One region of the Paenibacillus residui genome, then DNA from elsewhere that is predicted to be linked to it. Evidence: a T-box and tRNA genes for the amino acid it is inferred to sense, from the RefSeq annotation. Region 1 holds a T-box; the other holds one or more tRNA genes.

Region 1 (10,888 bases):
CCGTCCCATTTGCGCAGCCGAATCAAGCTGATGACTATGCCGGCTATGGAGATTTCCTCCACCGACATACGCGAGCGCATACGGAACGGACGCTCTATTCGCTATAGAGTTCCGGAATCAGTCCGACTATATATCGAAAGGAGTGGTATTTATGGATCGTGAACGACTGATCGACCTTGTACGGGAGCAGATGCCGGAGCAAAGATGGCTGCATACTCAGGGGGTTATGGAGACCTCGGTCGTGCTGGCCGGCCGATTCGGCGCGGATCCGGTCAAAGCGGATTTGGCTGCGCTTCTCCACGATTATTGTAAATACTGGCCGATTGAGCAGCAGAGGAAGGTCATTGAGCAGGCCGGGCTTGCTGACGATCTTCTCCAATATGACAAACCTCTGTGGCATGCACCGGCGGGGGCCTGGGTGGCTGAACAAGAGCTTGGCATTAACGATAAGGAAATCCTGGATGCGATCCGTTACCATACGTCCGGCCGTCCCGGTATGACCCTGTTGGACAAAATTGTTTGTTTGGCCGATTACATTGAGCCGGGAAGGGATTTTCCGGGTGTAGAACAAATAAGGTCATTGGCTGAATTGAGCCTGGAGAGAGCACTGATTGCGGGCTTCGATTCAACGATTTCCTTCTTGCTGCAGAAGGGACAGAAGGTTTATCCTATGACCATCATGGCCCGAAACTCGCTGATTGACGAGCTGGTTCAGCGGTCAGGTTAAAGTAGGCCCTTTTTTACCACATTAGAAAGTTTAAGTTCATTAAAGCATTAAAATGGAACAAATTTTCTAATTGGCATAAAAAGCTACCTTTAAAACCGGGTTATTCGTCTTCGAAGAGGCTTCGTTAGAAGCTTTTTTTATAAATATTACGCATACTAATTTCGGGGGTACGGCGGCAGATTTTCAGAAGTCCCGGCTTAGCGAAGGATCGATCCGCCACCGTATTTCCGGGCGTTGGGAGGTCATAAATCGAATGAATGAACAAATGCTGTCAATGGTTATCCAGGCGGCCGAGGATAAAAAAGCGTACGATCCGGTCGTTTTGGATTTGCGCGGAATATCGTTGATCGCCGATTATTTTGTAATTTGCCATGGAAATTCGGAAACCCAGGTCCAGGCGATTGTCACCTCCATCCGCAAAAAAGCGGATGAACAAAAATGGACGGTACGCGGAGTAGAAGGGTTGGATAACGCCCGGTGGGTGCTTATCGATCTGGGGGATATCGTCGTTCATGTGTTCCATAGGGAAGACAGGGAGTATTACAACATTGAGCGGATCTGGTCCGACGCGAAAGTTGTGGAGACCGTATGAATCTGCAGGCGGGAACGGTCGTTAAGCTGCAAGTAGCCAGGGAAGTTTCCCCTTACGGCTTCTTTCTGACAGACGGCAGCCGGGATATCCTTCTACACTACACGGAGAAGGAAGGCAATATCGAACCGGGGCAGATGGTAGAAGTGTTCCTGTATTACGATACCGAGGATCGTCTGGCGGCTACAATGAAGAAGCCGCTCCTCCGGCTTGGAGAGGTCGCCCTGCTCGAAGTGGCCGATGCGCATCCGAGATTCGGGCTGTTTCTGGATATGGGGATCGGCAGACAGCTTCTGCTTCCCTATCGCGAGCTTCCGGAGCTGAAGGAGCTGCGCCCGCAGGTGGGTGATCGGGTGTTTGTAACTATGGCCCACGACCGGCAAGGCCGTCTTATGGCCAAACTGGCCGGGGAGAAGGAGCTGTCGCCGCTGGCTGTCCGGGCACCGGAATCGTGGAAGAATGAATGGATGACGGCAAGGGTTTATAAGCCTTTGCAAATGGGAACCTTCGTCATAGTAGAGGGCGGGGTGCTCGGATTCGGGGTTATCGGGCTTATTCATTCCAAGGAAAGAACCCGTCTGCTTAGAGTGGGAGAATCCGTGGAGGTACGGGTCATTCATGTCCGGGAGGATGGCCGGGTTAATCTGTCCATGCGCCTGCCGAAAGAGCAAAGCCGTACGGAAGACGCTGACGTTATTCTTGCCTATTTGCAAGAGAGGCCTAACGGGGCGATGCCTTATTCGGATCAGACCCCCGCGGATATTATCAGCTCGAAATTCAGCATGAGCAAGGCCGCCTTCAAGAGAGCGCTGGGCAAGCTGATGAAGGACGGGCTTATCGTGCAGCAGGAAAACTGGACCTATTTGAAGGATAAGGCCCCTAAATAGCTCGCCGGTTCAGAAGTTCCGAGTCCAAGGATTACGCAACACTAAGACTTGGGGTTTATGGAGGATTTTGGGCGAGCGGAATACTCCCTATAGAGCATTGAACGATAAAATGGAGTAGTGTATGGTCCGGCTTTGGAAGGAGAGGGGAAGGCCTTGGCTTATGAACAATTCGCATATTATTATGATCGGCTGATGGAGGACATGCCTTACGCGGATTGGCTTCGCTTTGCGAAGCAGTGCTGGGAACGCTACGGCACTCCGGTTACGGTCGTCGATCTCGGATGCGGTACCGGCAATTTGGCTATTCCGTTGGCCCGGCAAGGGTTTCATGTGACCGGGATCGACTTGTCGGAGGACATGCTGGCTATTGCAAGAAGCAAAAGCGAAACACTCTACGGAACGGAAGGCTCTCTTCGCTGGGTCCAACAGGACATGCGGGAATGGGAGCTGCCGGAAGCGGTGGATGCCGTTATTTCTTTCTGTGACTGTTTGAATTATTTGCTTGAACCTGAAAGCCTTGAGGAAGCCTTCCGGCAAACCTGCCAAGGGCTGAATCCGGGAGGTTTGTTCCTGTTTGACGTGCATACCCCTTATCAGCTGCAAAATTATGCGGAGCATCAGCCTTTTGTGCTGGATGAAGAGGATATAGCCTATATCTGGACCTGTCATCTGGACGAAGAGCTTTGTGAGCTGGAGCATGAGCTCTCCATCTTTGTCCGTGAAGAAACGGCAGGCGGTCCGGCCGGACGCCGTTACGTGAGGGTGGACGAAACCCATGTACAAAGGGCTTATCCGCTGGAGCAGATAATGCAATTACTTGGCAAATCCGGCTTTTCCACGGTAGAATGCTATGCTGATTTTACATGGGATAAAGTTACCCCGGAGACGGAGAGAGCCTTTTTTGTTGCCCGTAAATAAGTAGGTGGGGCCTGTCCGCACTCCCGCTCCCTTGACAGAACACATAGTTTTCATTATAATTTCTTCATAATATTGGCTATGAAGAGGAGTAGTAGCATTGCAGAGCGTTTAGCAGAGAGCCGGAGAACAGGTGGAAGCCGGCAGCGCGAACAGCGAACTCGCCTCGGAGCTTGAAGGGTGAAGGTGCAGCGGTTATTGGCAGATGAAAGCCAAGTTATTAACCGGGCAAGCTAGCCCGACCGTCTAATCCCGCGTTAAGGGCTTCGAGTGAACGGAGTGCTGTGACGCTCTGTTAATTAGGGTGGTACCACGGGAACAAACCTCTCGTCCCTAGCGTAATGCTGGCGATGGAGGTTTTTTTTAGTTTCGGGGATCCCCGCGAAAATTGTAAAAATATAAGAAATTATAAGTTTCACCTTATACCTGTTCTTATATTTCATCGGTAAACGCGCCTGTCCAAAGGACGGCGATAGCCGTTTATCCTTGGGGTTAAATAATGCGACCTTTGACCGTTCCGGTCATTTAACCAAGAGTTAAAAAAAGCTTGCTGAAAGGGTCGGGCTAAAAGCTTGCCGGGCCGGCGAAATGTTGAAGGAGGATGAATTATGGTTCACGAAACTAAGGGGCACGGGTACAACCCGCTCGCCATTGAACCTAAGTGGCAGAAGTATTGGGACAGCAAGAAAGTGTTTAAAGTATTGGATGATTCGGATAAACCGAAATTTTATGCCTTGGATATGTTCCCTTATCCGTCCGGTGCGGGACTTCATGTCGGACATCCGGAAGGATATACGGCAACGGATATTATCTCCCGCTATAAGAGAATGCGCGGCTACAACGTCCTCCATCCGATGGGCTGGGACGCCTTCGGTCTTCCGGCTGAACAGCATGCGTTGGATACCGGCCAGCATCCGCGCGACATAACGTTCAAAAATATTGACAATTTCCGCCGACAGATCAAATCTCTCGGATTCTCATATGACTGGGATCGCGAAATCAGCACGACGGATCCGGATTATTATAAATGGACGCAGTGGATTTTTGTTCAATTATATAAACGAGGACTCGCCTATATGGCCGAGGTTCCCGTTAACTGGTGTCCGGCATTGGGCACGGTTCTGGCCAATGAAGAGGTGATCGACGGAAAGAGTGAGCGCGGAGGTCATCCGGTCATTCGCAAGCCGATGCGTCAATGGATTCTGAAAATTACCGAGTACGCCGACCGGCTGCTCGAAGATTTGGAAGAGCTCGATTGGGCCGAAAGCATCAAAGATATGCAGCGGAACTGGATTGGAAAATCCAAAGGAGCGGAAGTCCGCTTTGCCGTTGATGGCCACTCCGGAGAGGAGATTGTCGTATTCACGACCCGCCCGGACACCTTGTTCGGCTCCACCTACTGTGTATTGGCACCCGAGCATCCGTTGGTAGAACGGATTACGACGAAGGAACAGATACAGGCCGTTAAGGAATACAAGGAGAAAGCCGAACGCAAAAGCGATCTGGAACGAACGGACCTGGCCAAGGAAAAGACGGGAGTATTTACCGGAGCTTATGCGGTCAATCCGGTCAACGGGGCGAAACTGCCGGTATGGATTGCCGATTATGTGCTTGCCGGTTACGGAACAGGCGCGATTATGGCGGTGCCCGGCCATGACCAACGGGACTACGAATTTGCCAAACAGTATAATCTTCCGATCATCGAAGTGGTGAAGGGCGGCAATTTGGAGGAGGAAGCCTATACCGGAGACGGTGAGCATGTCAATTCCGGGCTGCTGGATGGACTCCGTAATGAAGAAGCCATCGCCGCCATGATCCAATGGCTGGAGGAGAACGGCAAGGGCGCCGGCAAGGTTACCTATCGTCTTCGCGATTGGTTGTTCAGCAGACAACGTTATTGGGGCGAGCCTATTCCCATTCTGCACCTCGAGGACGGCACTATGAAGACCGTTCCGGAAGAGCAGCTGCCGCTGGTCCTGCCGGATGTCGATCATATCACACCTTCCGGGACCGGGGAGTCGCCTCTTGCTGCAGTGGAAGAATGGGTGAATACAGTAGATCCCGAGACCGGAATGAAAGCGCGCCGCGAGACGAATACCATGCCTCAATGGGCGGGAAGCTGCTGGTACTACTTGCGCTTCATCGATCCGCATAATGATAAGGAGCTTTGTTCCTTTGACAAGCAGAAGGAATGGCTGCCCGTCGATTTATATATCGGAGGGGCGGAGCATGCGGTGCTCCATCTTCTCTATGCACGGTTCTGGCATAAAGTGCTCTATGATTTGGGCGTCGTCTCCACAAAGGAACCATTCCAGAAGCTGGTCAATCAAGGGATGATTCTTGGAGGAAATAACGAGAAGATGAGCAAGTCCAGGGGCAATGTTATCAATCCGGATGACATTGTGGGCAAATACGGCGCGGATACGCTGCGTATGTACGAGATGTTCATGGGACCTCTGGAAGCTACCAAGCCGTGGAGCGAAAACGGGGTGGAAGGAACATATCGCTTCCTGAACCGCGTGTGGAGATTGTTCATCCAAGAAGATGGTTCTCTGAATGCGAAAATAACCAAAGAGGATTCCAAGATAGACGATTCATTCCGAAGAACCTGGCACAAGACGATCAAGAAGGTAACGGAAGATTACGAGGCGCTGCGTTTTAATACGGCCATCAGCCAGCTGATGATATTTGTTAACGAGGCTTATAAAGCGGACAGCTTGCCATGGGAAGCCATGGAAAACTTTGTCCAGATGCTCTCTCCAATCGCCCCTCATATTGCGGAAGAATTATGGGAGAAGCTCGGTCATACGGATACTTCGATCACTTATGTCCCATGGCCCGTTTACGATGAGAAATGGACCGTAGAGAATGAAGTGGAGATCGTCGTACAGATCAACGGCAAAATCGTCGACAGGCTTTCCGTTCCGAACAATCTGGATCAACAGGGGATGCAGGAAGCCGCCCTTGGATCGGATAAAGTGAAGGAGGCCATGGCCGGCAAATCGGTGCGAAAAGTCATTGCCGTTCCAGGTAAGCTTGTCAACATCGTGGTCGGTTAACAGGGACCACTAAGGACCGTGCCAACTGTGAAGTCATGCCGATGGAGGAAGATATCGGCTTGACTGAACCTTGGCATGGTCTTTTTTTACCACAATAGAATTTATAAGTTATTGCGTCCTGAATTAATTCAAATTCTATTTGGCGATAAAAACATCCTCTAAACGTGTTCGCTCATCCATGAAATACTCCGATAGGAGTTTTTCTCATTCGGCAGGCCGGGGCAACAATGAAGCTACTTTAGCTACATCTTCATCATATTTTGCATGGGTAATCCGAAAGAGCTGATTGAACATATCCTTCAGTTCCTTTTCCATCAGACGGAGCCCTTCGGCAGTAATGCCCCCCGGAACACTGACCCGCTGCCGCAGCGTCTCGGGAGTAAACCCGCCTTCGGTCAACAGCTTGCCTGTACCGACAAGCATTTGGGCGGCGAGTGCCGAAGCCTGCTGCTCGTTAATTCCGGTTTCTTCTACGGACGCGCGAATGAAATGCTCGAGAAAATATGCCAGGAAAGCCGGTCCACAGCTTGAAATATCCGAAGAGACGCGGGTGAGCTTCTCTTCAATTTCAATAGGCTGCCCTATATTTGCAAGCAGGGTCAGCAAATCATCACGACCTGCTGCAGAGACTCTCTCCCCGAACATGCACAGTAACGCTCCGCCTAAGGTGAAATTGGTAATGCTTGGTATTACCTTGGCGATTTGGCAGTTCAGAAGCTGCTCCAATTGTCCGAGCATCACCGGGCTTGTTATGGAAACCACGATTTGCGACGGATCGGTAAAGTCCCGAATTTCATCTAAAACCTTCTTATATTCCATTGGTTTAATGCAGAGAAAGACGATTTCGCTTTCGAGTACAACTTCTTTATTCGAACGCGCGATGCGCAGACCTGGATAACGTTGGGCGAGCTGTTCAGCTTTGGCTGAAGTACGGTTGAAAGCGGTAATTTCCTGAGGCAGCAGCGCCTCCGAGCGAAGGAATGCTTCTATCAGCATACTTCCCATACTGCCGGTCCCGATGAATCCCGTATTCATCATGAACCCCTCCTTGACCAGTGATATACGTGCGGCAATGCTTTTATAAGTATATGCGGGTGATGAGGGTTGCATTCCTATAATCTGGTAATCGATTTAAGAGAAGGGACGGGGATTAGGGAATGGGGGAGAAATTGATACGATTTGGGCGGAGAAATCCGAGCCGGGGATTGTCTTTTTGTCCAAGCGTGATATAATAGTGAATAAATGGAAATGTGCGGAAGAACCGCCCTGACGGATCTTGCTTTAAGCAGGATCCCAGGGCGGTTTTTGCATTTTCGCAGCATGTATCCAATCTTGCGAAGGGCTTGTCCCGGCATTCAGCGGGCAAGTCTGATTTACAATACTGGAGGTAGCGATAACTATGGACAGATGGTTCGGAACGAAAGGGATCTGGTTTTTTTCATTGATGCCCGTTGCCTTGCTTGGATTTTTATTGTTTACGAGATTGTATGATGCCGGGGAATGGGAGCCCTTCAGCGCAGTCAATGATGAAGTGAAGTCTTTGCTGGCCTCGGATTGGGCGGGTTCTGCAGATAAAGGCCAATCGTTGAACTCGGGCGGAGAAGGAGGCAGCCAAGCTCCGAATCCCTCTGCCGCCCCGGATGCTACAGGCAAGCCTGCCGGGATGACGAGCGATTCCGATTCGCAGGCGGCCGCCGTTGAAGATTCTAATGGAGCCTCAGCTGCTCAAGCTCCGAATGCAGGTAGCCCGCCCCCTAATGGTGTAAATCCGGGGTCTACGCATCAGCCATCGGCGGTTTCCGCGGACTCGTCCTTGATTGATATCAATACGGCTTCCGTTACGGAGTTAACGGCTTTGCCGGGAATAGGTCCGAGCAAGGCTAACGCTATCGTAACGTACCGCCAGCAGAACCAAGGGTTTAAATCCATTAACGATCTTATGGAAGTGAAAGGGATCGGACAGAAAACCTTCGAGAAGCTGAAAGATCTGATTACGGTGAGCCCTTATCCCGCCGCTTCTGATTGAGCCATTATCCTTCCGCCCGGCCTAACATTTATAAAGAAGGATTTGTAGGGAAATCTCTTTTATTTTTGTATAAATTGTGAGAATATAGGATTAGGCTACTAAAAAGGGAGGAATTCATTGAAATGTCAGAAGAACGTCAATTAGCACTGGAAACTTTGGCGATTCACGCCGGGCAGGAGATCGATCCGACAACACTGTCCAGGGCTGTGCCGCTTTACCAAACGACATCCTACGGTTTCCGCGATACCGATCATGCGGCCGATTTGTTTGCCCTTAAGGAATTCGGCAACATTTATACCCGCCTCATGAATCCGACTACGGACGTGTTCGAGAAGCGTGTGGCCGCTTTGGAGGGCGGAGTGGGCGCTTTGGCGACAGCCTCCGGTCAGGCTGCCATTACATACGCCATTCTTAATATTGCCGGCTCCGGTGATGAAATCGTATCCTCATCCAGTTTGTATGGCGGAACTTATAATCTGTTTTCGACAACGTTATCTAAAATCGGAATTGACGTCAAATTCGTGGATTCTTCCGATCCCGAAAATTTCCGCAAGGCCATCACTCCCAAGACTAAGGCGGTGTTTGCCGAATCGATCGGGAATCCGAAGGGCGACATTCTGGATATAGAAGCCGTTGCCAAAATCGCTCACGAGAACGGGATTCCTCTTATTGTCGACAATACGTTCCCGAGCCCTTACTTGCTGCGTCCGATTGAGCATGGAGCCGATATCGTGGTTCATTCCGCGACCAAGTTCATCGGCGGACACGGAACATCCATCGGAGGCGTTATCGTGGACGGCGGCAAGTTTGATTGGAAAGCGAGCGGCAAATTCCCGGGATTGGTTGAACCGGATCCGAGCTACCACGGTGTAATTTATACGGACGCGGTTGGCCCGATGGCTTATATTATCAAGGCCCGTGTTCAATTGCTGCGTGATATGGGAGCCGCCATTTCTCCATTTAACTCGTTCCTGCTGCTGCAAGGACTGGAGACCCTCCACTTGCGGATGGAGCGTCACAGCAGCAACGCACTTGAAGTTGCCAAATATTTGGAGGCGCATCCGTCTGTTGAATGGGTCAACTATCCCGGGCTGCCAAGCCACCCCTCCTATTCGCTGGCACAGAAATATTTGCCGAAGGGTCAGGGAGCGATTATGACCTTCGGGATCAAGGGAGGGCTGGAAGCCGGACGCAAGGTGATCAACCATGTCAAGCTGTTCTCCCATCTGGCGAATGTTGGAGATTCGAAGTCGCTGATTATTCATCCGGCAAGCACAACTCACCAGCAGCTTTCAGAGGAAGAGCAGCGTTCGGCCGGTGTAGCTCCCGGCATGATTCGTCTTTCGATCGGTACAGAAGCGATTGCCGATATTCTGCATGATTTGGAACAAGCGATCCAGGCCAGCCAGAAGTAGGAGCAGACGATGAGCACTCGTAAAGATTGGGATACCTACTTCATGGATATTGCTTACATGGCCTCTACTCGATCCCAGTGTCCCCGCCGGCACGTAGGAGCTGTGCTTGTTCAAGGCAAGAAGCTGTTGGGGACGGCTTACAACGGTGCACCGATGGGAGTTCCGGATTGCTCGGAAGCGGGCTGTATGCTCGTTGAGGAGTATGAGATGACTAACGTTGACGGCGAAGAGCGGATGGTCAAGAAGCAAAGATGTATTCGGACGATTCACGCCGAACAGAATTTGCTGCTCTTCACCGATCGGACGGACCGTGAAGGCTCTACGGTTTATGTTACCGATCAGCCCTGCTGGACGTGTTCCAACATGCTCGCGAATAGCGGGATTAAGGAAATTGTCTATCACCGTCCCTATCCTAAGGACGCCGATAAAGTAATGGAATTAATGCAAGCAAGGGGAATTGTATTCCGCACTCTGGAACGTTATGAGCCTCCCGCGGATACCGTTATGAACGTTACAGATTGACGAATCTGTCGGCCTACGATTTAGTTGTGCCGGACCTGCGGATGTTAAGAAGCCGTTCAGAATGAATTCCTATAAAAGTATATAAATGAGGAAGAACCTCTTTTATCGCGCTAAGCGAAGAGAGGTTCTTCTTTTTTGATAATTTTATAAGTTTCGGGGCTCCCCGCAAAGTACTGTATAAACCTTTATCGAAGTAAAGTCATGAAGAGCGACCGCGTTTAGAGGAAAGTTTAGACGCCGACTCCGTTGGAGTGGGGACGGAATACGCTTCGAAGGTCACACGTCACTTTGTGGGGTTATGAAAGGGGGGAGCATTTTGGTGCAGTTGGTATACAGCAGACCGCTGCTTACCGTTGCTTGTCTTTGGGTCATTGGAGGAGCGGCCGCCCTTCAGCTTGAGCATATAGGCATTCCATTAATAGCCGCCTTGTTGGCGGTAGCGTTAACCGCAAGTTTGTGGCTGCTCAAAATACCGGCGCGCAAACCGCTTTCCCTGATCCTGGTGCTGTTTACTTCCTTCAGTTATATTCAATGGTACGATGAGCGGAACCATTCCTCCTTGGGAGAAGAATGGGCAGATGCGGAAGTGAATATATCCGGCCAAATTATTTCTCCTGTGACCGTTGACGGTGACCGCGCCTCCTTCACGGTTAAGGTTCGGGAAATATCCGCTTTATCTCCGCTTAATTCGCAGGAGGCTTCGGATACGTTAAGTCCAATGCCGCACCTGCGGGAGAAAATGCAGGTA
Region 2 (10,888 bases), on a different contig from region 1:
ACATCGATCATTCTATCCCAAGTTTCAACGGACATGTCTTGAATAAGGCTGGTAGTCGAGATTCCCGCATTGTTTAACAAAATATCTATCCGGCCAAATTCATCCATCGTAGCCCGGACCAACCGTTCCGCTACCTCTTCTTGCGAAATATCTCCTTCCGTAAGAATGACCTTGACTCCATAGCTCTGCAGTTCTTGCGCGAATTTCTCCATTTCAGCCCGGTCCTGGCCGTAGTAATTAAGCGACAGATTGGCGCCCTCTCTCGCGAAACCTTCAGGAAATCCCCTGCCCATTCCCAATCCCGGTCCGGCCCCGGTAATGATTGCCGTTTTATTCTTCAATCTCATGCTTGATCCTCCTGCTCCCGTTGTTTTTCCAGCCATGATGCATACTGCCTTATACCGGCTTCGATATCAATATCCGGCTTCCAATTGAAATCCTCTCTCGCTCTATCTATCTTGAGTGCACCCAGGCTGTCGTAACCTAAATCTCCGGGGCCGACCTGTAGAATACAGTCCGGATATAGAGATTTCACGATGCCGACTATGGTCGAAAAGCGGATCTCTTTCCCTGCCCCTATGTTATATTCCGTGTACTTCCAGTTATCTGTCAACAAAGCGCAACCGATCGCTCTAACCATATCCTCAATATATATAAAGTCCAGCCTTTGGTCGGACCCATTATTCCAAATTGTAGGTATCCCATGTATAGCGTTATACAATAAAGTTCTAATTGGACAGTCCATCTGCCGTCCAGGTCCATAGACAAAGGATGCCCGCAATGAAACGGAAGGTATGCCATAATTTCGTACGATCTCTTCGCAAGCGACCTTGGAAGCCCCGTATGGGTGTTCACCGTGAAGCCTCTCCTCTTCACCGACTAGTTCCGCGCTAGTATTGCCGTATACACCAGCGGAGCTCATATGAACGAATTTTTCGACATGGTTCAGCCGTGCAGCCTCCAAGACGGTTAATGTTCCTGTCACGTTCACACGGTATATTTTATACGGATTGTCCGGGTACAGCTTCGGATGTGAAATGCCTGCATTATGGAAAACCTTGGTTACCCGAAACTCCTTCATGATTTGACATAACGTGCCGAGCTCCGTTACATCTCCCTCTACATAGTGACAGCCGTCCAACCGCTGGCTCGGACCCGGTATGGAAGGGCTGTAGCTGACGACACGGTGCCCCATGCCGCACAGATAACTAACGATATGTGTACCGATGAATCCGGATCCGCCCACCACTAGTATAGTCATTTTATCATTCCCCGTTTCAAGGCATCCGATGGGCTGATTTTCTGACGATGCAGATACTGTCCGCGGCCCGGCTTCCCAACGAACAAGCCGTTACTGACCAGCTCTTCCCCCCGGGAGAATACTCGCTCTGTGGCCCCTTGCAATTCCATTCCTTCGTAAACGTTATAGTCCGTTCCTTGCTGCTGCGTTCTATGAGATATTACCTTGGACCGGGCCGGATCTACAATGGTAATATCTGCATCGCTTCCTACGGCAATCGTGCCTTTCTTGGGATACAGCCCAAAAATACGGGCGGGATTAGTACTGGTGATTTCGACAAATTTCGATAAGGACACCCTCTGTTCGTAAACACCATAATGATATAAGAGTGGAAACGTAGTTTCAATTCCCGGGAGGCCGTTCGGAATTTGTGCGAAATTATTTCTGCCTCGCGTCTTGCCTCCTTCGAATGGAATGGAGGCATGATCCGATCCTATCGTGTGGATGTTCCCGGAGGCGATTCCTTCCCATAATTTGTCCTGATTCCATTTCTCCCGCAATGGAGGGGAGCATACGTATTTGCCCCCTTCGAAATCGGGCAGCTCCAGATAGGATTGATCAAGCACCAAATAATGCGGACAGGTTTCGGCGTAGACATGCCCGCCGCGTTCAACCGCTTGCCCGACTTCATTCATGGCATCGGCGCAGCTGACATGTACGATATATACCGGAGCCTTGGCAGTTTCCGCTATGCGCAAGGCCCGATTGACAGCTTCCGCTTCCAACGTTTCCGGACGGGTCAACGCATGATAGATCGGAGCCAACCGGCCTTGAGCGACCGCCTCTTCGACCAATTCGTCAATCACATCCCCGTTCTCGGCGTGAACACAGGTCAATATTCCGGATTCCCCCGCTTTTTTCATTAATCGATACATCTGCAGGTCATTCACCATATTGGTTTCCTTGTAAGCCATAAATAACTTGATGGACGTGACGCCTTCCTTGTCCGCCAATAGAGGAAGCTCCTCTAATACCCGCTCGTTGCATTCATTAATGATGCTGTGAAACCCGTAATCGATGCAGGATGGCATTGCCTTCTCCTTCCATACCCGCAAAGTTTCCAACAGGGACTGGCCTCGGACCGGATCGACATAATTAATGATAGTTGTAATTCCACCCATAGCGGCCGCGCGCGTCCCCGATTCGAAATCATCGACGGTATCCGGTATGCCCAGATGCGTATGAACATCAATCCCTCCGGGCAGAACATATCGGCCTTCCGCTTCAATGATCCGGTCGCCATCCTCTATCTTCAAATTTTTACCCAGTCCGGTGATAATCCCGTCCTCCATTAACACATCGGCCTGATACAGGTCTCTTGATGTGACGATCGTTCCGTTACGTATAATAGTTCTCAAGATTAGACCTCCTCGGCATTCAAATAATGAAGAGCTACCCGCGACAAAAGCTCCGTTCCCAGGGTAATGTCTTCCATAGAAGCATATTCTCTCGGATTATGACTTCCGCCGGTAGAACGGACGAATATCATCCCCATGTCCGCAAGCTCGGCCATTAATTGCGCGTCATGTCCTGCTCCGCTCGGCATTTCCAGATAACTCAAGCTCATTCTCTCGCTTTCCCGCTTCATGACCTCGATGATCTCTTGGCTGCACAGTGCCGGATTTGCTTTCAGTTTAGTATCGAAACTAACCGTCAGACCCCTCCTTCCCGCAACCGATTCGGCGTGATTCCGAATGCGCTGCAGGATGCTTTCGCGTCTCTCTACATCGAGATCCCGCACATCCGTCGTCATCACCACCCGGCCGGGGACGATGTTTACTTGACCGGGAAACACTTCCATCGTTCCTACCGTCCCTACCGCTGGCGAACCGTAGGATAGACAAATCTCCTCGATCCCGGTCGCTATTTCACAGGCCCCCAGCAGGGCGTCATGCCGCATGCCCATCGGTGTGGCTCCGACGTGATTCGGCTTCCCCTCGACGATGATTTCCGTTAAGGACAAACCTGTAATCCCGGTCACTATTCCAACGGGAATTCCCTTCTGTTCCAGAACCGGCCCTTGCTCGATGTGCATTTCGAGATAGAGCGCCATCTCACCCTTACGCCGGATCGCTTTCGTAAATAATTCATCGGGATTAAGACCGAAGTCCGCTAACGCCTGGCGTCGTGAAATTCCGTTAGCGTCGCGAATTTCCAAATCGGCCGGGGTTATTTTTCCGGTCATCGCTCTGCTTCCAAATATGCCGCCGGATTGAAACCGCGAACCTTCTTCTTCACAGAATGCGATAACTTCCACGGGCCGTGTGATGCTGATATTCTCTTCGGCAATATGTTGGACGACCTCAATTCCACCAATGACGCCGATGGTCCCGTCGAACTTGCCTCCGTTGCCTACCGAATCGATATGGGACCCCATAACGACCGGACGGGCTTGCGGATTCGTTCCTTCCTTGCGCCCGATCAAATTGCCGGCGGCATCCACCCGCACCGACATTCCGGCCTGTTCCATCCATGAACGGACCAACTGATGGGCCTTTCTGTCTTCATCGGTTAAGGCAAGCCGTGTTACTCCGCCCTCTTCGGTCATTCCGATTCGGGCCAGGCTGTTGATTCTGTCTTCAAGACGCTGTGAACTTATCATAGTATGGTTTCCTCCCTTGTTTACTCATGATGCTATTCCTAACGGACCTTCGCGGTTAGCGCGGAGACCGGCCACTTTTTAATATCAAGAAGCGGCATCGATGCGCTCGGCTTGATCCGGGCTTTTGGCAATGGATGATCTCATAAGCACGTAATAAATGACCCCGCCGAATCCGACACCCAAGAACCAATTGTAGCTGTACAGATAATCCAAGGACGGAAAAATAAGTCCCAGGAACGCAACCAACACACCGATGGCCATGGCGATGAGTGCGCGGATATTCCATCCCTGACGATAAGCATATAGGCCATCTCTCACATAAAAGGCGTCAACATTGTAATTCTGCCTGCGAATAAGGTAGAAATCTACGAGCATGATTCCCGTGACCGGCCCCATTGTGGCTCCGATCGCCCCCATCACTTCACCGATCGAGTCGAAGCTGTCGTACCACAGCCATGGCGCGGACAGCGCACCGATGATAATCGCAATCAAACAGGATCTCCGGAAGTTAAGTTTGGCCGGGTACAGATTTGTCATATCGTAGCCAACCGATACACCGTTGGTTGCAACGTTAACAGAAGCGGTAGAGATCAGAACCGAGAACGCCCCCAGAAGCACAATGAAAGGATGATCGAACTTGAGAAGAAGATCTATCGGATTCGTTATGGCCCCCCCGTAAGCGATTACAGTTCCTGACGCAACCAGTATGCTCATAAGTGAGAAGATCAGAAACATCAATGGCAGCCCAATCCCCTGACCGATAATGTGATCCTTCTGGCTGCGCGAAAACCGGGTCAAATCCGAAATGTTCAGAACCAGTGTCGCTACGGTACCAAGCAGTGCGGATATAGATAAAAAGAACGTTCCCCAGAATTCTCCCCCCGAAATAGTGGCAGGTGCAGAAACAAGGGGCTTAATCCCATGTGCCGCATCAACAGCCCATATGACGAGACCGACAGCAAGAATCATGATCAGGGGACCGGCCCACAGCTCGAACTTGCGAACTCTTTCCATGCCATGGTTGATAACGTAAGCGTGAAGAAGCCAGCAGATGACAAATGCTATAAAGTTGTTCAGGTCCATACCTACAATCTGATAGTCACCCAGTGACTTCCAGCCCGGAAACGCTACGCTTAATACGGCTCCGACGGCCTTACTTCCGATATACATATGGACACCGAACCAGAATATGGCCAGCAATGCGCGGAGAAATACCGGAACCTGCGCTCCTTTATAACCGAAAGCGGAGCGAATAAGCACGGGGAATGGCAATCCGAACTCGGCTCCCGGAACGCTGTTTAGTAGAATTGCGATAAATGCTACGCCGTAAGCGATTGCAACAACGGCGAAAGACTGCCAGAAGCTGAACCCTATCTTGACGAGGTTAGCCGCAACCTCCCAAGCCACAATGTTATGAACAATTCCCATCCAGACCGCGGAGTAGCTCCACCAGTTCCAGTTACGCTTCGATGGCGGTGTCGGGGCCAGGTCTTCATTGACTAATGTAGGATCCCACCGATTTCCTGCCTGCTTGTTCACTTCGTTCATAATTTCCGTTTCACTCCCTTGATGTGTTAAAAGTTTTGGAGATAAGCAAGCAGGATGGCTTGCTTGATTCCAGCCCGGGTAAAGCTGCAGCAAGTTGACTTTATATATAACCATTACCCGGTCGCTTTACAGAACTATCGATTAGATTTTATTCGTCACCTCCCATAAAAATTTTTAGATAGCATTAAAATTATTTTTAATAATAAATTGGATTCTTTACGATGTCAATCCTAAATTATTAATCCGCTATCGGCTTACGACGAGTTGTCCATCAACGGAGCTTGACATCATCATCGTTTTTTGTTGCAAATGCAACAAATTTCAGGTAAATTCAATGTACGCATTTTTATTGCATTTGCAACAATAACGCAGACTAAGGAGTTAATTATGAAGGATATTCTCCGTGAAATAGGAATGATTGCAAGGGCACTAGATTCTATAAGCAATATAGAATTTAAAGAGTGTGACCTTACAAGAGGGCAGTATTTGTACCTGGTCCGAATATGTGAACAATCGGGAATCATTCAAGAAAAGTTAGCCGAGATGATAAAGGTAGATCGAACAACAGCAGCCCGTGCTATAAAAAAACTTGAAATTAACGGCTTTATTGAAAAGAAAGAAGATACACATAACAAAAAAATTAAAAAACTTTTTCCAACAGAGAAAGGGAAAAATGTTTACCCTTTTATAAAAAGAGAGAATGATTATTCCAACACCGTTGCATTACAGGGATTTTCCGAAAGAGAAGCAGAAACCATTCTCCGTCTTCTTCAAAGAGTAAGAAAAAATATAGGAAAAGACTGGGAATTTGTTAAAAAGGGAAACAAGAGAAATTATTGATTATACAAAGGGGCGAAATATTTAAATGACCATAACTATAAAAAAGTGTACCCTCGAAGATTTACGCAAGCTTCAAGAAATTAGCTATGAAACATTTAACGAAGCCTTTAAGCACCAGAACTCACCCGAAAATATGAAGGCCTATTTGGAAAGGGCATTTAACTTAAAGCAATTAGAAAAGGAATTATCCAATCGTTTTTCGCAATTCTTTTTTATTTATTCGAATAATGAAGTCGCTGGATATTTAAAGGTCAACACGGATGATGCTCAATCTGAAAAAATGGGTGATGAAACCCTTGAAATCGAGAGAATTTATGTAAAGAAGAAATTTCAAAAACTCGGGCTTGGTCAATATTTGCTTAATAAAGCTATGGAAATTGCGGCGAAACATAATAAAAAGACAATCTGGCTAGGCGTATGGGAAAGAAATGAAAATGCTATTGCTTTTTATAAGAAAATGGGGTTTGTTCAAACCGGAGCCCACTCTTTTTATATGGGGGATGAAGAACAACTGGATTTTATAATGACCAAAACACTCATATAAAGTGAATTGAAAGGTATAGTTCGATTAAGGCGGGGTTTTTGTTTATACTTTTCTCGCTATTAATCTTTGGATAAGGCAGTAGAACAAGCAGATTAATTGTTACCGGCATAGAATAATATTATCTTTTTGGAAGGGAGAAGAAGCCTATGCGTTGTCCTCAATGTCCGACAAGGACAGTAGTCGATCCACCTGTAAGAGTATTTGAAAATGTGTTTCACCCTCAGATCGTACAAGTCATTCAGCCAGTCGAGATTATAAGAAAACATCATTGTGTACCTATCCCCCACCGTATCGTTAAGCCAATATTTAGGGACGAATTTTGCACAGTATCCAGTCGTAGGTCGAAGAGAAAAAGATGATCAAAAAGAACTGCCCCGCTCAGCCAGACGGCCCAGCGGGGCTTTTTTTGCCAAATGTGACCGATTGGGGATTGTGGAGAAATTCCCCTCAGATTAAGTAGGCTACCACAGTTCTACCACGAATTGGATGCATCTGCTAAAATAATAAATAATCTGGAAGCTGTTTATGATCGGTTGCCCAATATAAGAGTGCTAAGCCTGAATGACGAAGGAATTAGATTTGAAGCCGATGTATTCGAACAGGGAATTAGGATGTGGTTACTAAGTCAAGGCACGCAGATTGAGGTGTTGATTATGCTCAAATGCTGAAAGAACGAAAAACTATGTTAGCAAGTGTGAAATAAGAATGGAGATGGAAAATGGGAAAGCATGTTGATCTTACGGGTATGTTTCAAGATTTTAATTTTAAATTGGTGGTCATTGATGCGTTGCTTGATCTAGATCCGAAATTTAGACAGGAGCTTGAACAATTAAAGGAGATATATACAGAAAAGTATGAATGGTATGCGGATGATTCTGGCCCTATCGACGAACTGTTACAGTACTTCTCAGCCCTGGAACTTGAAAAGGAGGATTTGGATAAAGTCACGGAGCTGTGTTTGGATGGAGGAAATGAAATATACCATCTCATTCAGCCTGATTGGGATGGTGAGGATGATTTTTTTGATATTACACATGTCGGTGGCTTTGAGCACTTAATCAACCTGAAATCTATTACATATATCAGCATGTGTGACGTTGAAATTTTAAATCCAATGAAAGAAAAAGGCATCGCCATTTTCATTTAGACCCCTATGCCGCTGACCGCGGCACCATCAGATGATGAAAATGGATGGATTTTCAAGGTAGAATAGAGTTGAATGGCTTCAATAGTGTGAAATTTGAAAACTTAATGGATTTCATACAGTTAGATTTCTATATTCGGAAGAAATATGGAAAATAACTGGAAAATCTACAGTTAGTTTGCGCCAAAACAGCCGTTTCGCCCAAAGTTGCCCATTTTAACTGTAGTTTATCCAGTTAGTTTGATCATTTTCGCCCATTCGCTTGAATCTACCTGTACAAAATACAGTTAGACGTACCGCTCCGCTTGCAACGATGCCTGCAGACGGTAAAATAGACGGATTTTCAAGGTAGTTGGAAAAAGCCTATATAAGCGGGTTTGAAATGGCACCAAGTAAAGACTGACATATTTGATACAAAAAAATTTATATATAGAAAAAACAAAAAGCCCTTATACATTAAGGGCTTTCGGTGCTTTTACTTTCTATGCGGTCGAGAGGACTCGAACCTCCACGGGCGTACGCCCACTACCCCCTCAAGATAGCGTGTCTGCCATTCCACCACGACCGCGTATGTGATTATATTACCACGAATTGCCAATGAGAAGCAATGGTGAGCCATGGAGGACTCGAACCTCCGACACCCTGATTAAAAGTCAGGTGCTCTACCGACTGAGCTAATGGCTCTCATGCAGTTCTATGTCCGTTAGCCCAGTGCAGTTGCAAATCAGTGACAAACGGAAAAGATAAATGGTGACCCGTACGGGATTCGAACCCGTGTTACCGCCGTGAAAGGGCGGTGTCTTAACCACTTGACCAACGGGCCAAAGCTTGATTACTTTAAGTGTGCTCCTTAAAGCGACAAGAGTTATTATAACGGATATTCATACCTTTGACAAGCTTTTTTTCATATAATTTATTTTGGATTTTAATGCCATCATCAACTAAACAAAAAAGACCGCATACCGCGGTCCCGGTCGCTTATGTATGGCGGAGAGAGAGGGATTCGAACCCTCGCACCGCTTACGCAGTCTAACCCCTTAGCAGAGGGTCCCCTTATAGCCACTTGGGTATCTCTCCATGGCTCCCCGAACAGGACTCGAACCTGTGACAACTCGGTTAACAGCCGAGTGCTCTACCAACTGAGCTATCAGGGAATGTAAAGCGACATCTTTAAATTTATCATGAAGTTTCCATTTAGTCAAGTCCTTCGAGAAGGACTACCGTTAGAAAAAATCCTGCCGAAACCCGCCCTTTCTGTATATAATCACCTTAATTCCTCGTTCTTATCCAAAGCAAGCAGCCACAGCTTCCCCCTGCATTTCCCGCAAACATATTTACGAGGGTCTACCTTGCGTTTGCGCAAATATTCCATTTGGCAGGAGCCGCATACCAGCCGATAACGGTAGGGCTCCTTGCTTTGTCTGCCGGGCAAAGCCTGACAGAAGCGGGTTCCCCCCACCTCTTTCAACAAGGTTTTGAAATCAGCGTCACGGTGCTTGTATCCTTTGCGCTGCAAATGCAAATGATAATGGCAAAGCTCGTGCTTAATAATTTTCTCCACTTCGTCTGCCCCGAACGTCTCATAATGCTTGCGGCTTATTTCAATATGGTGGGTCTTCATGAAATATCTTCCTCCCGTAGAGCGAAGCCGGGAATTGAAGGTGGCCCGGTGAAGAAACGGCCTTCCAAAAGATCTCAACGAGATTTGTTCGACCCACTGCTGTAATTCCTCGTTGCTCATGACCTCTCGCTCCTTCTCCTGCATAACATGGATCCAGCGCCGCTGCCGGACCTCCCCTTCACGCATCTAATTAGAAATCCTTACGCTCAACTCACCAATTGACCGGCGGGGGAATACTATTGATCGGCGTTCAGCCCCGACAGCGATAGGTTATAAATCAGTGGCCCGGATTTCGCCGACATTCTCTTGAATTTGTACCGCATCTTAAGTACACTGTCAAGTAGAAACTTGTGTAATTGAGGATGCGGAAAACGGCTCTTAACTTTTTCGACATTGGAAACTATTTTGCACGAAACAAAAAGAACTTATCTTTATTTATTCGACACGAAAGACGTAAAGGCGGAGACGTTATGGTTTAACCGTCCTTCACGCGCAAGCGAAGAGAAAGAGAGGATAACGGACCGTATGGCCAAAATGCGATTTGGAATACTCAAGCTGGGGGATCATCTGGAGTTTGTGGAGATGCCGTCCACTCATATGTACCAATTGACAGCGTTGAACCGAAGACTTCACAAGGAACTGGACAAGCTGACGGCAGGCAATGTTCCACGGCTTCCCTATCTGATTGCGGAATGTGATGATTTGGAATTGGTAGACGAGCAATACCCGGTCACCGGAGGATTGGAATATGTCAACCGGCTGGAGAGTGCTTTTGCCGCTATTGAAGAAAACTCCTACCCGCTCATTTCGCTGCTTACGGAAATTCGTGCGCTGCAGGCCCAACTGGAGCAGTGGTATGAGGAAGAGACCGATCAATAGGCGGAAACAGGTCGCACAACAGCCCGTTCAATACTTCGTGGACCTGCACAAAATCGCCGATTTGCCCATATGGTAAATTAAGCAGGCGATTTCAGCAGGAAGGGGCGGGATGCATGCCGCAATGGCTATGCCTTCAACTGATGAGGGCTTTCCACAACAAAAACCGCAGGCAAGTCAAGTTGCTTAATGATTGCTGGTTCTTCTATCGGACCAAGCAAAATGAAGTGAAGGAGCAATCCTGAAGGGTAATCCCAATATGACATTTTTCGAATGGGGATCCATTCGAATCTAAAACAAGGAGCAGTCCGTTAATCGATTTCCGGACTGCTCCTTGATTTTATTTATCCTGCCGATGCGGATTTTTCATCGTCAGACTGACTCGGCCCTTTTTGACATCCACACTAAGGACC

What was found. A T-box is a leader RNA that pairs with one kind of tRNA and senses whether it is charged. The one in region 1 lies ahead of leuS (leucine--tRNA ligase), so its partner is inferred to be a tRNA-Leu.
Region 2: it has a tRNA-Leu gene. The T-box ahead of leuS (leucine--tRNA ligase) is inferred to sense a tRNA for this amino acid. The anticodon was not compared.

What each region holds. Positions count from the first base shown of each region.
Region 1 is NZ_JBHTIU010000081.1:123,301-134,188, forward strand. Features, by position in the region: gene ACFQ03_RS20265 (nicotinate-nucleotide adenylyltransferase) at 1-162, shown strand, start outside; gene yqeK (bis(5'-nucleosyl)-tetraphosphatase (symmetrical) YqeK) at 152-727, shown strand; gene rsfS (ribosome silencing factor) at 981-1,319, shown strand; gene ACFQ03_RS20280 (CvfB family protein) at 1,316-2,203, shown strand; gene ACFQ03_RS20285 (class I SAM-dependent DNA methyltransferase) at 2,396-3,121, shown strand; T-box leader at 3,191-3,456, shown strand; gene leuS (leucine--tRNA ligase) at 3,727-6,177, shown strand; gene comER (late competence protein ComER) at 6,382-7,212, opposite strand; gene ACFQ03_RS20300 (ComEA family DNA-binding protein) at 7,577-8,203, shown strand; gene ACFQ03_RS20305 (homocysteine synthase) at 8,326-9,618, shown strand; gene ACFQ03_RS20310 (deoxycytidylate deaminase) at 9,628-10,140, shown strand; gene ACFQ03_RS20315 (DNA internalization-related competence protein ComEC/Rec2) at 10,460-10,888, shown strand, end outside.
Region 2 is NZ_JBHTIU010000076.1:16,484-27,371, forward strand. Features, by position in the region: gene ACFQ03_RS19260 (SDR family NAD(P)-dependent oxidoreductase) at 1-347, opposite strand, end outside; gene ACFQ03_RS19265 (NAD-dependent epimerase/dehydratase family protein) at 344-1,261, opposite strand; gene hydA (dihydropyrimidinase) at 1,258-2,658, opposite strand; gene ACFQ03_RS19275 (M20 family metallo-hydrolase) at 2,661-3,902, opposite strand; gene ACFQ03_RS19280 (NCS1 family nucleobase:cation symporter-1) at 3,987-5,450, opposite strand; gene ACFQ03_RS19285 (MarR family winged helix-turn-helix transcriptional regulator) at 5,838-6,290, shown strand; gene ACFQ03_RS19290 (GNAT family N-acetyltransferase) at 6,316-6,834, shown strand; gene ACFQ03_RS19295 (DUF6892 domain-containing protein) at 7,553-7,981, shown strand; tRNA gene ACFQ03_RS19300 (tRNA-Leu) at 8,464-8,546, opposite strand; tRNA gene ACFQ03_RS19305 (tRNA-Lys) at 8,587-8,662, opposite strand; tRNA gene ACFQ03_RS19310 (tRNA-Glu) at 8,727-8,801, opposite strand; tRNA gene ACFQ03_RS19315 (tRNA-Ser) at 8,964-9,055, opposite strand; tRNA gene ACFQ03_RS19320 (tRNA-Asn) at 9,057-9,132, opposite strand; gene ACFQ03_RS19325 (SprT family protein) at 9,243-9,719, opposite strand; gene ACFQ03_RS19330 (hydrolase/acyltransferase) at 10,125-10,478, shown strand; gene cmpA (cortex morphogenetic protein CmpA) at 10,592-10,720, shown strand; gene ACFQ03_RS19340 (Tex family protein) at 10,816-10,888, opposite strand, start outside.